Regions from separate parts of the Mesorhizobium shangrilense genome, predicted to be linked through region 3. Evidence: riboswitches for the same ligand, from Rfam matches in the RefSeq annotation. Region 3 holds a riboswitch; each other region holds the start of a gene.
The links. Region 3 has a riboswitch for thiamine pyrophosphate ahead of thiC (phosphomethylpyrimidine synthase ThiC). Riboswitches for the same ligand answer to the same signal wherever they lie in the genome.
Positions count from the first base shown of each region.

Region 1: linked by a shared signal. The riboswitch ahead of thiB (thiamine ABC transporter substrate binding subunit) and the one ahead of thiC (phosphomethylpyrimidine synthase ThiC) in region 3 are both predicted to bind thiamine pyrophosphate.
Region 2: linked by a shared signal. The riboswitch ahead of ABVQ20_RS02735 (YkoF family thiamine/hydroxymethylpyrimidine-binding protein) and the one ahead of thiC (phosphomethylpyrimidine synthase ThiC) in region 3 are both predicted to bind thiamine pyrophosphate.

Region 1 is NZ_JBEWSZ010000012.1:18,923-23,196, reverse strand. It holds gene thiQ (thiamine ABC transporter ATP-binding protein) at 1-6, opposite strand, end outside; gene thiP (thiamine/thiamine pyrophosphate ABC transporter permease) at 3-1,622, opposite strand; gene thiB (thiamine ABC transporter substrate binding subunit) at 1,631-2,629, opposite strand; TPP riboswitch at 2,673-2,787, opposite strand; gene ABVQ20_RS37725 (thiamine diphosphokinase) at 2,874-3,518, shown strand; gene ABVQ20_RS37720 (ABC-F family ATP-binding cassette domain-containing protein) at 3,520-4,274, shown strand, end outside.
Region 2 is NZ_JBEWSZ010000001.1:486,708-490,981, reverse strand. It holds gene ABVQ20_RS02745 (ABC transporter ATP-binding protein) at 1-329, opposite strand, end outside; gene ABVQ20_RS02740 (ABC transporter permease) at 326-1,105, opposite strand; gene ABVQ20_RS02735 (YkoF family thiamine/hydroxymethylpyrimidine-binding protein) at 1,187-1,795, opposite strand; TPP riboswitch at 1,786-1,899, opposite strand; gene ABVQ20_RS02730 (DUF2127 domain-containing protein) at 2,066-2,545, shown strand; gene msrA (peptide-methionine (S)-S-oxide reductase MsrA) at 2,653-3,171, opposite strand; gene ABVQ20_RS02720 (hypothetical protein) at 3,385-3,537, opposite strand; gene ABVQ20_RS02715 (hypothetical protein) at 3,610-4,035, opposite strand.
Region 3 is NZ_JBEWSZ010000001.1:4,091,787-4,096,060, forward strand. It holds gene nadC (carboxylating nicotinate-nucleotide diphosphorylase) at 1-705, shown strand, start outside; partial or broken gene bioZ (3-oxopimeloyl-[acyl-carrier-protein] synthase BioZ) at 788-1,108, shown strand; gene panD (aspartate 1-decarboxylase) at 1,167-1,619, shown strand; TPP riboswitch at 1,725-1,836, shown strand; gene thiC (phosphomethylpyrimidine synthase ThiC) at 1,939-3,774, shown strand; gene thiO (glycine oxidase ThiO) at 3,771-4,274, shown strand, end outside.

The sequences.
Region 1 (4,274 bases), on a different contig from region 3:
CGTCATGATTTCCCTCCCCTCCCCAGCCGGTCCGCAGCCAGGACAAGCGCCAGGCAGACAACGCCCAGCAGCAGCGCCAGACCGGCAGCGTCCTCCGTCCGGTAGCTACCCATGCGCGCCAGGAGCAGATAGGGCAATGTCTGCACCGAATCGCTGCCGAACAACGCGATGACGCCGAGGTCGCCAAGCGACAGCGCCATGGCGAAGGCGAAGGCGGTCGCGAGCGGCCGCCGCAATGACGGCCAGTCGACCAGTATCAGCCTGTTCCAGCCTGAAATGCCGAGCTGTGCGCAAAGCCGTTCGTGGCGCTCGCTCGCCGCGTCATAGGCGGGGCGGACGGCGCGGATGGCGAAAGGCATCGCCATCACCGCGTTGACGGTGACGACCATGATCGGTGCGACGGCGAAGACGTCGCTGATAGTGCGCAGAGCCAGGAACCAGCCGGCGCCAATGACGATCGGCGGCACGACGAGCACGAAGCCGGCGCCAGTGTCGGCGGCGTGTTCGAGCAACGTCCTGGAGCCTGCGCCACGGCTCAGGGCCAGCGCCCAGCGCGCCATGACCAGCGCCAGCGACAGCATCACCGAGAGCAGCGCCGACAGGAAGGCGAGCACGGCACTGGTCAGCGTCGCCTGCCGCACCGCGCTCTCGCCGGCCAACCGGCCGAGATCGGCGCCAAGCCCGGCGATCACCGTCGCCACCATCGGCCCGGCGACGAACAGCAGAGCGAGAACGACCAGCAAGGCGTTGAGCCAGCTCTCTCCATTGCCCACCGATAGATAGCGGCGCGACGCCACCGGCAGATTGGCGTCGCCGGTTACATTGACGCCGAAGCGCGCCAGGACCAGCACCACGACAAAGGTCAGCGCGATCTGCAGCGCGGTCAGCGCCACGGCGCGCGCGGGATCGAAATCGAAGCGCAGTGCCTGATAGATCGCGACCTCCAGCGTCGTCGCGCGCGGACCGCCGCCCAGTGTCAGCACGATGGTGAAGGACGTTATGCAGAGCATGAAGACAAGCCCGGCGACGCCCGGAATGGCCGCGCGCAGCCTTGGCCACTCGATCAGCCGAAAAGCCGGCCCGGCGCCCATGCCGAGCTGGCTCGCCAGCCGCCACTGGTCGGCTGGCACCGTCTGCAGTGCCTCGAGAAACAGCCTGACGCAGAGCGGCAGGTTGAAGAAGACGTGCGCAACCAGGATGCCAGCCAGGCCATAGATGCCCGGCCAACTGCCATTGCCGATCACCGTGAACACATCCGCGAAATAGCCGGCGCGACCGTAGAGCGCCAGGATGCCGAGCGCGGCGACAATGGCCGGCAGCGCCAGCGGCACGGCAAAGAGCTGCAGGATAAAGCTTCGTCCGAAAAAGCGCGGATGCCGCGACAGGGCGCGGGCGACGAACAGCGCCGGCACGACCGAGAGCAGCGTCGACAGCACCGCTTGCCACAGGGTGAAGCGCACGACGCGAAAGAGATAGGGATCGAAGGCTGCCCAGGCGCCTGAAAGATCCTGGACGCCTTCAAGGAGCAGGCCAGCGATCGCGCCACCGATCAGCAGCGCGATTGCCCCGAGCGCGACGATGCCGGCGGTGACGCGTGAATCGGTCGAACGCACCGGCACCATTGCAAGGGCTACTTGCTCATCACCGCCAGCCATTCATCCACCCAGGCCTTGCGGTTGGCGGCGACCTCTTCAGGGCTGAACAGCAGCGTCTTGGTCGGCTTGACCAGTTTGTCGAAGGCCGGATTGAGCGGTGCATCGGTCTTGCCGGCGGGGAACATCCAGTTGGTCTCGGGAATGACATCCTGGAACTTCGGCCCGGTCATGAAAGCCATGAACTTTTCCGCCAGCGGGTTCTTCGCGCCGGTGGTGGTGATGCCGGCGACCTCGATCTGCAGGTATTCACCCTCCTCGAAGGACGCCGCCTGATAGCGTTCGGTCTTCTCGGCAACCATGTGATAGGCGGGCGACGTCGTGTAGGACAGCACCATCGGCGCCTCGCCCTTGGTGAACAGGCCATAGGCCTCGCTCCAGCCTGGCGTCACGGTCAGCACTTTCGACTTGAGCTTGGCCCAGGCTTCCGGTGCCTTGTCGCCATAGACCGATTTCACCCACAAGAGCAGGCCAAGGCCAGGCGTCGAGGTGCGCGGGTCCTGGATGACAATCTTGTCGTCGGCGCTGCCCTCGACCAATTCCTTCAGGCTCTTCGGCGGCGTCTTCAGCTTCTCGGTGTCATAGACGACGGCGAAATAGCCGTAGTCGAAGGGAACAAACGTATCATCGCTCCAGCCGCCGGGCACATTGAGGTCCGACACCGTGCCATGCGGCGCAAACAGGCCGGTGGCCTTGGCTTCGGCGGTGAGATTGGTGTCGAGGCCGAGCACGATGTCGGCCTTGGTCGAAGCGCCTTCCAGCTTGACGCGGTTGAGCAGTGCCACGCCGTCGGCGACCGAGACGAATTCGACATCGCAGCCGCATTCGGCCTCGAATTCCTTCTTCACGGCGGGACCAGGACCCCAGTCGGCGGTGAAGCTCTCATAGGTGTAGACCGTGAGTTTGTCCTTGGCGAAGGCCGGGCCGGATATGGCAACAACCATGGCTGAGACAACAGAGTATAAAAGCGTGCGCATCGGCGCCTCCTTCGTTCGAATTGAAAGGAATTGAGGCGTCGGACTGTCCGAAACGTCTAATCCCTCCGCCGGTACAAACCGGATCAGGTTCAGCGGGTTGGCGAGATTGCCTCTCAGCCGGTCCGCGAAGATCGCGTCCGGCACCCCGTTAGAGCGTTTCGACACATAGGCCCGGCCGATCAACCACGCAAGTGGGAGTTTGCCGCCTTCCGTTTCCCGTGCCGGGCTGGTAAGGGCGACGCACATGAGCACATTCACCATCCTGCTTGGCGGCGACCTCATCCGCACGCCACGGCTCGACCGCCAGGTCGAGGGTTCTCGCGGCATCGCCGCCGACGCCGGCATCGGCCATGCCCGGATGCTGGGTCTTGTCCCGGAACTGTGGGTGGGCGATTTCGATTCGGTACCAGCCAATCTGCCCGATGATCTCGCCGCCGTGCCGCGTCGGACTTTCCCTGCTGAGAAAGACAAGACCGATGGCGAACTGGCCATCGCCGCGGCGCTCGAACGTGGCGCGACCCGCCTCATCCTGGTTGGCGCTTTCGGCGGCAAGCGCGCCGACCACGCCTTCCTGCATCTGGCGCTCGGTCTGCGGCTGGCCCAGGCCGGGACAGAGGTGATCTTGACCAGCGGCGCGCAGGAAGGCATCCCCTTGCTGCCGGGGAAGGCCGGCTTCGACTACGCCGATGCGACACTTTTTTCCGTCCTTGGTTTCTCGGATCTCTCCGGCCTCACGGTCAAAGGCGCCAAATGGCCGCTGGATGATGTCGAGGTCGCATTCGGCTCCTCGCTGACCATTTCCAACGAGGTCAAGGGTCGGCTCGAAATCGCTCTGGGACGTGGTCGCGCACTGCTGCTCGCTCATCCCCATCCACTACCTGAAAGCTGATATGGCCCCGCCACTTCTCAATCTCGACGGCATAAAACTGACCTTTGGCGGTACGCCGCTGCTCGACGGCGCCGCATTGGCCGCTTCGGCCGGCGACAAGATCGCGCTCGTCGGCCGCAATGGCTCGGGCAAGTCGACGCTGCTGAAGATCGCGGCCGGCCTCATCGAGCCGCAGGACGGCGAAGTCTTCCGCCAACCTTCGGCGACGGTGCGCTATCTGCCGCAAATGCCTGACATGGATGGGTTCACGAACGTCCGTGCCTATGTCGAGGCAGGGTTGGGACCGGCGGATGATCCTTATCGCGCCATCTATCTGATGGAACATCTCGGCCTGTCCGGCGAGGAGCGACCGAACGACCTGTCCGGTGGCGAGGCAAGGCGCGCGGCACTTGCCCGCGTCATGGCGCCGGAGCCCGACATTCTGCTGCTCGATGAGCCGACTAACCATCTCGACCTGTCGGTGATCGAATGGCTGGAAGAGGAGTTGGTTCGCACTTCCTCGGCGCTCATCGTGATTTCGCACGACCGCCGCTTCCTTGAGCGCGTCTCGCGCGCAACCGTCTGGCTCGATCGCGGCCAGACCCGCAGGCTGGACAAGGGTTTTGGCCATTTCGAGGAATGGCGCGATCTGGTGCTGGAAGAAGAAGAGCGCGAGCAGCACAAGCTCGGCCGCCAGATCGTGCGCGAAGAGCACTGGCTGCGCTATGGCGTGACGGCGCGGCGCAAGCGCAACATGCGCCGGTTGGGTGAGTTGCA
Region 2 (4,274 bases), 3.6 Mb from region 3:
CGAGCGCGGGCCGCCTTGCGGCCGACGCCTTGCACCTCGAGGCCGAGCGTCGTGTTGTCGATGATGCGGCGCCACGGCATCAACGCGTCACGCTGCGGCATGAAGGCGAAGTGACGGCCATGGTCATCAAGCGGTGCACCGTCGAACAGCAGCTCTCCGCTCGCGCCGTTCAGCCCACCGGTCAGCAACTGGAAGATCGTCGATTTGCCGGCGCCGGACGGGCCGAGGATCGAGACGAATTCGCCGGCCGCCACGTTGAGCGAGACATCGGCCAGCACATCGAGGTTGCCGAAGCGCTTGCTGACGTTGCGCAGTTCGAGCCGGGTCATGACGCCCCCTCCCCGGCATGCTGCCTGTGCTCCTCGCCTGCCCCCTCCCAGGGCATGGCGAGGCGCTGGACGAGCGCCGTCAGCCCGAACAGGATCAGCGTCAGCACAGCGCTCACCGCGACCGCGGCCAGCACCAGATCGGGGCGGAAATTGTTCTTGGCCGACAGCATGTAGATGCCCAGCCCCTTCGCCGCGCCGGCATATTCGGCGAAGATCGCGCCGACCACCGCATAGGTGATGGAGATCTTCAAGCCCGCGAAAAAATAGGGCAGCGCCGAGGGCAGCCGGGCCGAGAGAAAAATCCGCCAGCGCCCTGCCCCCATGGACTTGAGCATCTGGCCGATCTCGATTTCGGTCGCCTCATAGCCCTGCACCAGGGCCACCAGCATCGGAAAGAAGGTGACCAGCGCCACCAGCAGGATCTTGGGCGCGAGGCCGAAGCCGAACCACAGCACGACCAGCGGTGCGATGGCGACCAGCGGCAAGGTCTGGCTGACGATGAAGACCGGAAACAGCGCCCGTCGCAGCGGACGATAGAAATCGATGAGCATTGACAGAACGAAAGCGGTGCTCAGCGAACAGGCAAAGCCAAGCAGCGTGGCGCGGACGGTGGGAATGGTGTTTTCAAGCAGCGCATCTCGGTTCAGCAGCGCCTGTTCGAAGACACGCGAGGGTGCCGGCAGCGTCGTCGGCTTGATGCCGGAGAAGCGGGCGTAGAGTTCCCACGCCACCAACAGCGCACCGACCGAAACGACGGCCGGCAAGGCCTTGGCGATGGCTGATGTGAACCCGCGCGAACGGGCATCTGGTAAACCGGGCACGGCACGAAACCTCTAGCGAACGGCGCGCTGGCGGCGTCAGATGGCGGTTGGGCTGTTGGCAGAGACCGTGACGTCGAGGGTTACGTGGCCGGCGCCCGGTCCGAACCGGCAGAAGGCCTCGTTCAGCGTCGAGAACACTGCACCAGCGTCGCCGCGCAATCTGCTGCAGAAATGCTTGGAACGGTCGAAGACGCCCGACTGCTTGAGGAAGTCGATGCAGCCGTAGATTTCGTCCATGTGGTCGCCGGTGCCCATCACATAAAGCGAGAACTGCACCGCCACCGGCTGGCCGGTGACATCCGCTTCCCGCACCGCTGCGATGGCCGCATCCTTGCGCAGGCTGAGTGGTCCGACCGGCCCGCCGACGGCGTCGGAACGGCAGATCGGATCGTCGGGCTCGCCGGGGCAGCCGCGCGAAATGGCCGCCGAAAGCACGCAATGCTTGCCGCTGGCCGCCGCCGCCACGAACAAGTCGCGCATGGCAGGAAACAGCACTTCGGGCGGCCCGACCAGCAAAGTCGAGATGTCGTCGGTCTCGATCCTGAGCTTGTCACGGTAGGGATCGAGAGCGCCTAATGCGCCAAGGATGACACCGACGAAATCGTCGGTCATGGGATATAGTGAAATCTGTGCGCCTGAAAACATAGCCCGCCTCGCTCCGCTGGTATTACCCAGATCAGCTTCTAGGGTTTGTGGGCTTGCCGCCCCCGTCTCAGCCCCGACCGTACGGAGCACCCCTGTGGATGGACGCCTTAAAGCACCATTCGAGCGATTGCGGAAGTGGTTTTTTCAGAGCATCGCGCGCAATACGTCGCATCAAAGCGCGTGCGCCGGCAGGAACTGGATGAATGAACGCCCGTTACGGTTGAAATAGCCGCACCCTCAAATTGATCAATCAGTCGCTGGCTGGAGCCTATGAACGAACACCGTATCCACCAGATTTTCCAGATCAGCGTGCTGCTCAAGGGCGCGCATGCGCTCGTCGAGTGCGTCGGCGGCCTCGTGCTTGCCCTCGTCAGCACAAGCACTATCGTTTCCCTGGTCAACAGGCTGACACAGGAAGAACTGATCGAGGATCCCCATGATTTCATTGCCAGCCACTTGATGAGCATGGCGAGCAATTTCTCGGTCAGCACGCAGCATTTCTACGCGTTCTATCTACTAAGCCACGGACTGGTGAAAATTGCCCTGGTGGCAGGTTTGCTCAGGAACAAACTGTGGGCGTACCCGGCGTCTCTCGTCATCTTGTCGCTGTTCATCGCCTACCAGGTCTACCGCTTCAGCTACACCCACTCGGCCGGCCTCGTCGTACTCACCGTGTTCGATCTGATCGTCATGGTGCTGATCTGGCATGAATACCGCCTTGTCCAGAAACACGGCACAGCCGCACAGTAGATCGCGCCAAGTAGTCATCGACGGAGGAAAATGAATGAGGCCGTGGAGCACCCGCTCCACGGCCTCATTGTTGCAAGCACAATACGCAGCCTCTCGGCCAGTGAACCTTACGAAACCGCCTTCTCCCTAACCGGCAGCTTCCAGCCCGGTCTGGCGAAATGGCAGGTATAGCCATTGGGATATTTCTCCAGATAATCCTGGTGCTCCGGCTCCGCCTCCCAGAAGGCGCCAGCTGGCGTGACTTCGGTGACGACCCTGCCCGGCCACAGGCCCGACGCGTCGACATCGGCAATCGTGTCCTCGGCAACGCGCTTCTGCTCGTCGCTGGTGTAGTATATCGCCGAGCGATAGCTCATTCCGACATCGTTGCCTTGACGATTGCGCGTCGTCGGATCGTGGATCTGGAAGAAGGATTCCAGCAGCGTGCGATAGCTGATCCGGTTCGGATCGAAGATGATCTCGATGGCTTCGGCATGAGTACCGTGGTTGCGGTAGGTGGCATTGGGCACATCACCACCGCTGTAGCCGACCCGGGTGGAAATGACGCCGGGGTAGCGTCGTATCAAATCCTGCATGCCCCAGAAACAGCCGCCGGCAAGAACCGCGCGTTCGGTCGAAGTCGCCATATCACGTCTCCTTTGGATTTCCCCATAAATGGGCATTGCTGCAGCCTTCGTCCAGTCGTTCAAAACCTGGAGGTGGAAGCATGCAAGCGAGGGGCCATCGCTTCGCAACGCCAAAACGCGAAAAGCCCGCCCCGGCGGAAGCCGAGGCGGGCTGCGAAGACAGGTACCATGATGGCACCCGCAGGAGATGCCTAGCGGGCTTCTGCTACATTGCTACATTGATCCGCCGGACGCATCATCGGCGGCCGCGGGCCGCTGGGCGTAGTCGGCCCTGTGCCTCAGTCGGTCATTGGCAAACACGATCAGGGAAATCGCCACCAGCGCCGCCAAGATCATCAATACGATCTTTTGGATGTCGCTCATCATCCACCCCATCTGATTTCTCGGATTGTCGCAACGAACAGCTGCGGTTTCGTTCCAGTCCCCGACAAGAGCCCGTTACGGCCGGTCTTTCCGATTGATCTCCGAAGAAAGCTTAACCTCGCCCACCATCAGCAAGAACCCATCCGCGATCAAGGCGTTTCCGTATAGAGGGCAATCACAGAGATGCGAATGATTGATGCCAGATTTGATTTGTCTGCCGAACCAAATGGAAAATCGAGGTTCGGATAATATGTTGCTTTCGCCACCCAACCTTGATGCCCCTGCATGGCTTCCGTGACAAGCGAACAGACCTCGCTGGGCCTCGAAGCCCGCGCCAGCACCGGCTTTGGATACAAAACAGCCGCCGGCCAGGCAGCCGGCGGTCAGGGTGCCATGAATTTCAGCCTCGTCCACGGCCGTTGCCGCGATTGCCCCCTCTGTCATGGTCGTGATTTTCGCCACCCAAACAGTTCGCGTCGCCGGTGCCGCAACACCGGCCATTCCACAAATCGTTGGTGATCGTCTTGTCGCATTCCGTCTTGACGGCCTGGCTGTCGGCCAAGGCGGACCCGGCCATCGAAGATATTGCGACAGCGGCGAGAAGTGCGTTTCGCAGTATGGTAGTCATCTGAACTCTCCAATGAGGTGTTTCCGTCTACGATGATGTGTCGCGCATCGAGACGGAATGGTTCACGGAGAATGCAAAAACCTGCCGCGTGACGGCCGGTTGGATCGCAGGA
Region 3 (4,274 bases):
GGCGTTGTCGCCGGCCTCGATCTGGCGATGCTCGCTTTCCGCCTGATCGATCCTGATGTCGAAATCTCGGTGGGGCGGGCAGACGGCAACAATGTCACGCGGGGAGAGGTCATTGCATCCGTGGTTGGACCGGCCCGGGCCATTCTCACAGCCGAACGGACAGCACTCAATTTCCTGTGCCATCTGAGCGGAATCGCTACAGCAACGGCATCGATCGTCGCCGCGGTTCGCGGACATGGCGCGAAGATCGTCTGCACCCGCAAGACGACGCCTGGATTGCGAGCGCTGGAGAAATACGCAGTACGCGCCGGTGGCGGATCCAATCACCGCTTCGGCCTCGACGATGCCGTTCTGATCAAGGACAACCACATCGCCATCGCCGGCGGCATTCGTCCCGCGCTTGAGCGGGCACGAAGCGGTGCCGGTCATCTGGTCAAGATCGAAGTCGAGATCGATACACTGGCTCAGTTGGAGGAGGCACTTGGCTTCGCTCCTGATGCTGTCCTGCTCGACAACATGTCCCTCGACGACCTCCGCCGCGCCGTCGCAATCGTTGGCGGTCGCGCGATCACCGAGGCTTCGGGCGGGATCACATCCGACACGGCGCGAGCGATTGCCGCGACCGGCGTCGACCTGATTTCCATCGGTCGACTGACCCACAGCGCGCCGATCCTGGATATCGGCCTCGACTATCGGGGCTCATGATCGCCTGAAGTACGAACGGAGTGAGTCAAAATGTCCTTTCCGATCATCGTCAATCAGACAGCAAAGACCCAGCAAAGCTGGGCAAACCCGGATGACGATGACTGGCGGTCGCGAGGTGTTCACCAAGGCTGTCGAGATGATGACCGATTGCTCGACAAGCGCGCTTGCCGCTGCAGGAGTGCGACCACAGGATGTTGGCCGGTTCTGCCGCATCAGGCCAATGCCCGTATTTTCGATGTGGTCGGGAGGAATCTTGGCATAGCGGATCAAGCAATCGTCAAGACGATCACCGGCTACGGCAACTCTTCCGCCGCGACTCTCCCTATCGCTGATCCACCAGAAAGAGCTGCTGGCGGCGGCAGGTGCCGGTCTCAGCGGCGGTGCGCTGGTGGTCGGAATTTAACGGGGCGACTCAGCCGCGCGCAGGACTGATCATGAATGGTGGATAGGACAACAGACCAATGCGAAAACTAGTCGCCGGCAAGTTGCACGGCATCTACGTCACCGAAGCGAACCTCAACTACCACGGCTCGATAACGCTCGACCCCGACCACTGTGAAGCCGCAGGGATCCTGCCGATGGAATTCGTGGAGATATGGAACAAGAATTCCGGTGCACGGATTTCGACCTATGTCATTCTGGGCGAGCGTGGCTCACGCTGCTGTATCCTCAACGGCGCGGCCGCTCGCACCTGCCAGCCAGACGACCAGATCATTGTCTGCAACTCCATCTATTTGGACGAAGCTGAAATCACCTCGCTGAAGCCGCGGATCGTCACGTTCGACCAGGACAACCACATACTCGACCGCCTGAGCTACTCCGTCGACCTTGACGCAGATGGCCGCTACAGTTTCTCCATCCTTGACGAGGCGAATGAAGCTTTGGCCATTCCTGCCCTGGTCTCCGGGGCGTGACTTTCCCCAACGCATTCGTCAGCCTTTCAGCACGACTTGATTGGCTGCCGATCACCGGCGCGGCCAAATGCGCTTGACAAAATAGCGCCGGCCCGTTCAATTCGGCGCATTCACCAGGGGAGTCCCGGCAAGGGGCTGAGATACTGCTAGAGCGCGCAGTGACCCGTTGAACCTGATCCAGTTCATACTGGCGTAGGGACGGTGCAAGCGCTTTGCGGGAGTTCACGCCCGAAGTCCTGTTTCCAAACAGGGCAGCCAAAGCGTCTCATCCTTCCGGCACAGAACTGGGTCTCCAATGCATGAGCAAAGGAGCCTCAAGATGAATGCCCTCACCCCAGCCGTCTCAACGGGACCGCTGCCTGCCTCACGGAAGATCCACAAGCTCGGTACCATCCACCCGCACATCAAAGTGCCGATGCGCGAAATCTCCGTCCATCCGACAGCGGGCGAACCGCCCGTCACCGTCTACGATCCGTCCGGCCCCTATACCGACCCGACGGTCGAAACCAGCATCGAGAAAGGCCTTGCCCGGCTTCGCCATGAATGGATTACCGCGCGTGCCGATGTCGAAGCCTATGACGGCCGCCATGTCCGGCCAGAAGACAATGGATTCGCGGCGGGCGAGCGCCTGACACCGGAATTTCCGGTCCGCGACCGACCGCTCAGGGCCAAGGCCGGCAAGGCGGTGACACAGATCGCCTACGCGCGCGCCGGCATCATCACGCCCGAGATGGAGTTCGTCGCCATCCGCGAAAACCTCGGCCGCGAGATCGCCCGCGGCAAGCTGCAGCGCGACGGTGAGAGCTTCGGCGCCGCTGTTCCCGATTTCGTCACGCCCGAATTCGTCCGCGACGAGGTGGCGCGCGGGCGGGCCATCATTCCCGCCAACATCAACCACCCAGAGAGCGAACCGATGATCATCGGCCGCAATTTCCTGGTCAAGATCAACGCCAATATCGGAAATTCCGCCGTCACCTCGTCGATGGCCGAAGAGGTCGAAAAAATGGTCTGGGCGATCCGCTGGGGCGCCGATACCGTGATGGACCTGTCGACCGGCCGCAACATCCACAACATCCGCGACTGGATCGTGCGCAATTCACCGGTGCCGATCGGTACGGTGCCGCTTTACCAGGCGCTCGAAAAGGTCGGCGGCGTCGCCGAGGACCTGACCTGGGAGGTCTACCGCGACACGCTGATCGAACAGGCCGAACAAGGCGTCGACTATTTCACCATCCACGGCGGCGTGCGGCTGCACTACATTCCGCTGACCGTGAACCGGGTCACGGGCATCGTCTCGCGCGGCGGGTCGATCATGGCCAAATGGTGCTTGCACCACCACCGGGAAAGCTTCCTCTACGAGCACTTTGCCGAGATCTGCGACATCTGCCGCGCCTATGACGTGTCCTTCTCGCTCGGCGACGGCCTTCGTCCAGGCTCCATCGCCGATGCCAACGACGCGGCGCAATTCGCCGAGTTGGAAACGCTGGGTGAGCTGACGAAGATCGCCTGGGCCAAGGATTGCCAGGTGATGATCGAGGGGCCCGGCCACGTGCCGATGCACAAGATCAAGGAGAACATGGACAAGCAGCTCACCGTCTGCGGCGAGGCGCCGTTCTATACGCTTGGGCCGCTGACGACCGACATCGCGCCGGGCTACGACCACATCACCTCAGGCATTGGCGCTGCGATGATCGGCTGGTTCGGCACCGCCATGCTCTGCTATGTCACGCCCAAGGAGCATCTCGGCCTTCCCGATCGCAACGATGTCAAGATTGGCGTGATCACCTACAAGATCGCTGCCCATGCCGCCGATCTGGCGAAAGGCCATCCGGCAGCGAAAGTCAGGGATGATGCCCTTTCCCGTGCGCGCTTCGAGTTCCGCTGGGAAGACCAGTTCAACCTGTCGCTCGATCCTGAAACCGCGCGGTCCTTCCACGACCAGACCTTGCCCAAGGAGGCGCACAAGGTGGCCCATTTCTGCTCGATGTGCGGGCCGAAATTCTGCTCCATGCGTATCTCCCACGACATCCGTGCCGAGGCACAGAAAGAGGGCATGGCGGCGATGGCGACGAAATACCGCGAGGGCGGCGATCTCTACTTGCCGGTAGACGAGACCGGCGTACCGCTCATGCCAGAGGCGCCGGAATCGTCATGAGGGCGCTCGTAAAAGGGGCCGGCGTCGCCGGCCTCACTGCCGCCTTTGAGCTCGCAGCTCGCGGCGCGGCGGTGACCGTCGTCGAGACCTGGCGTGGCATCGGTGGCAATGCGTCATGGTGCGCCGGCGGCATGCTGGCGCCATGGTGCGAGCGTGAAAGTGCCGAACAGCTGGTGCTGGATCTCGGACGCGACGCCGCCGACTGGTGGGATGCGGCCCTGCCGGGTCAGGTGACACGGGCCGGAACGCTGGTCGTGGCCGCGCCGCGTGATGCCGGCGAGCTCGACCGGTTCGCCAGTCGCACGTCGGGGCATCGGCGTGTCGATGAGGACGAAATTGCGATCCTGGAGCCCGACCTCGCCGGCCGCTTCCGGCGCGGATTGCTGTTTCCCGATGAGGCTCATCTCGACCCGCGCCAGGCGATCGCGGCACTTCATGACAAGCTCTCGGCCATGGGTGTCGAATTCCACTTCGGCTGCGAGGCCCGGCATGGTTCCGGT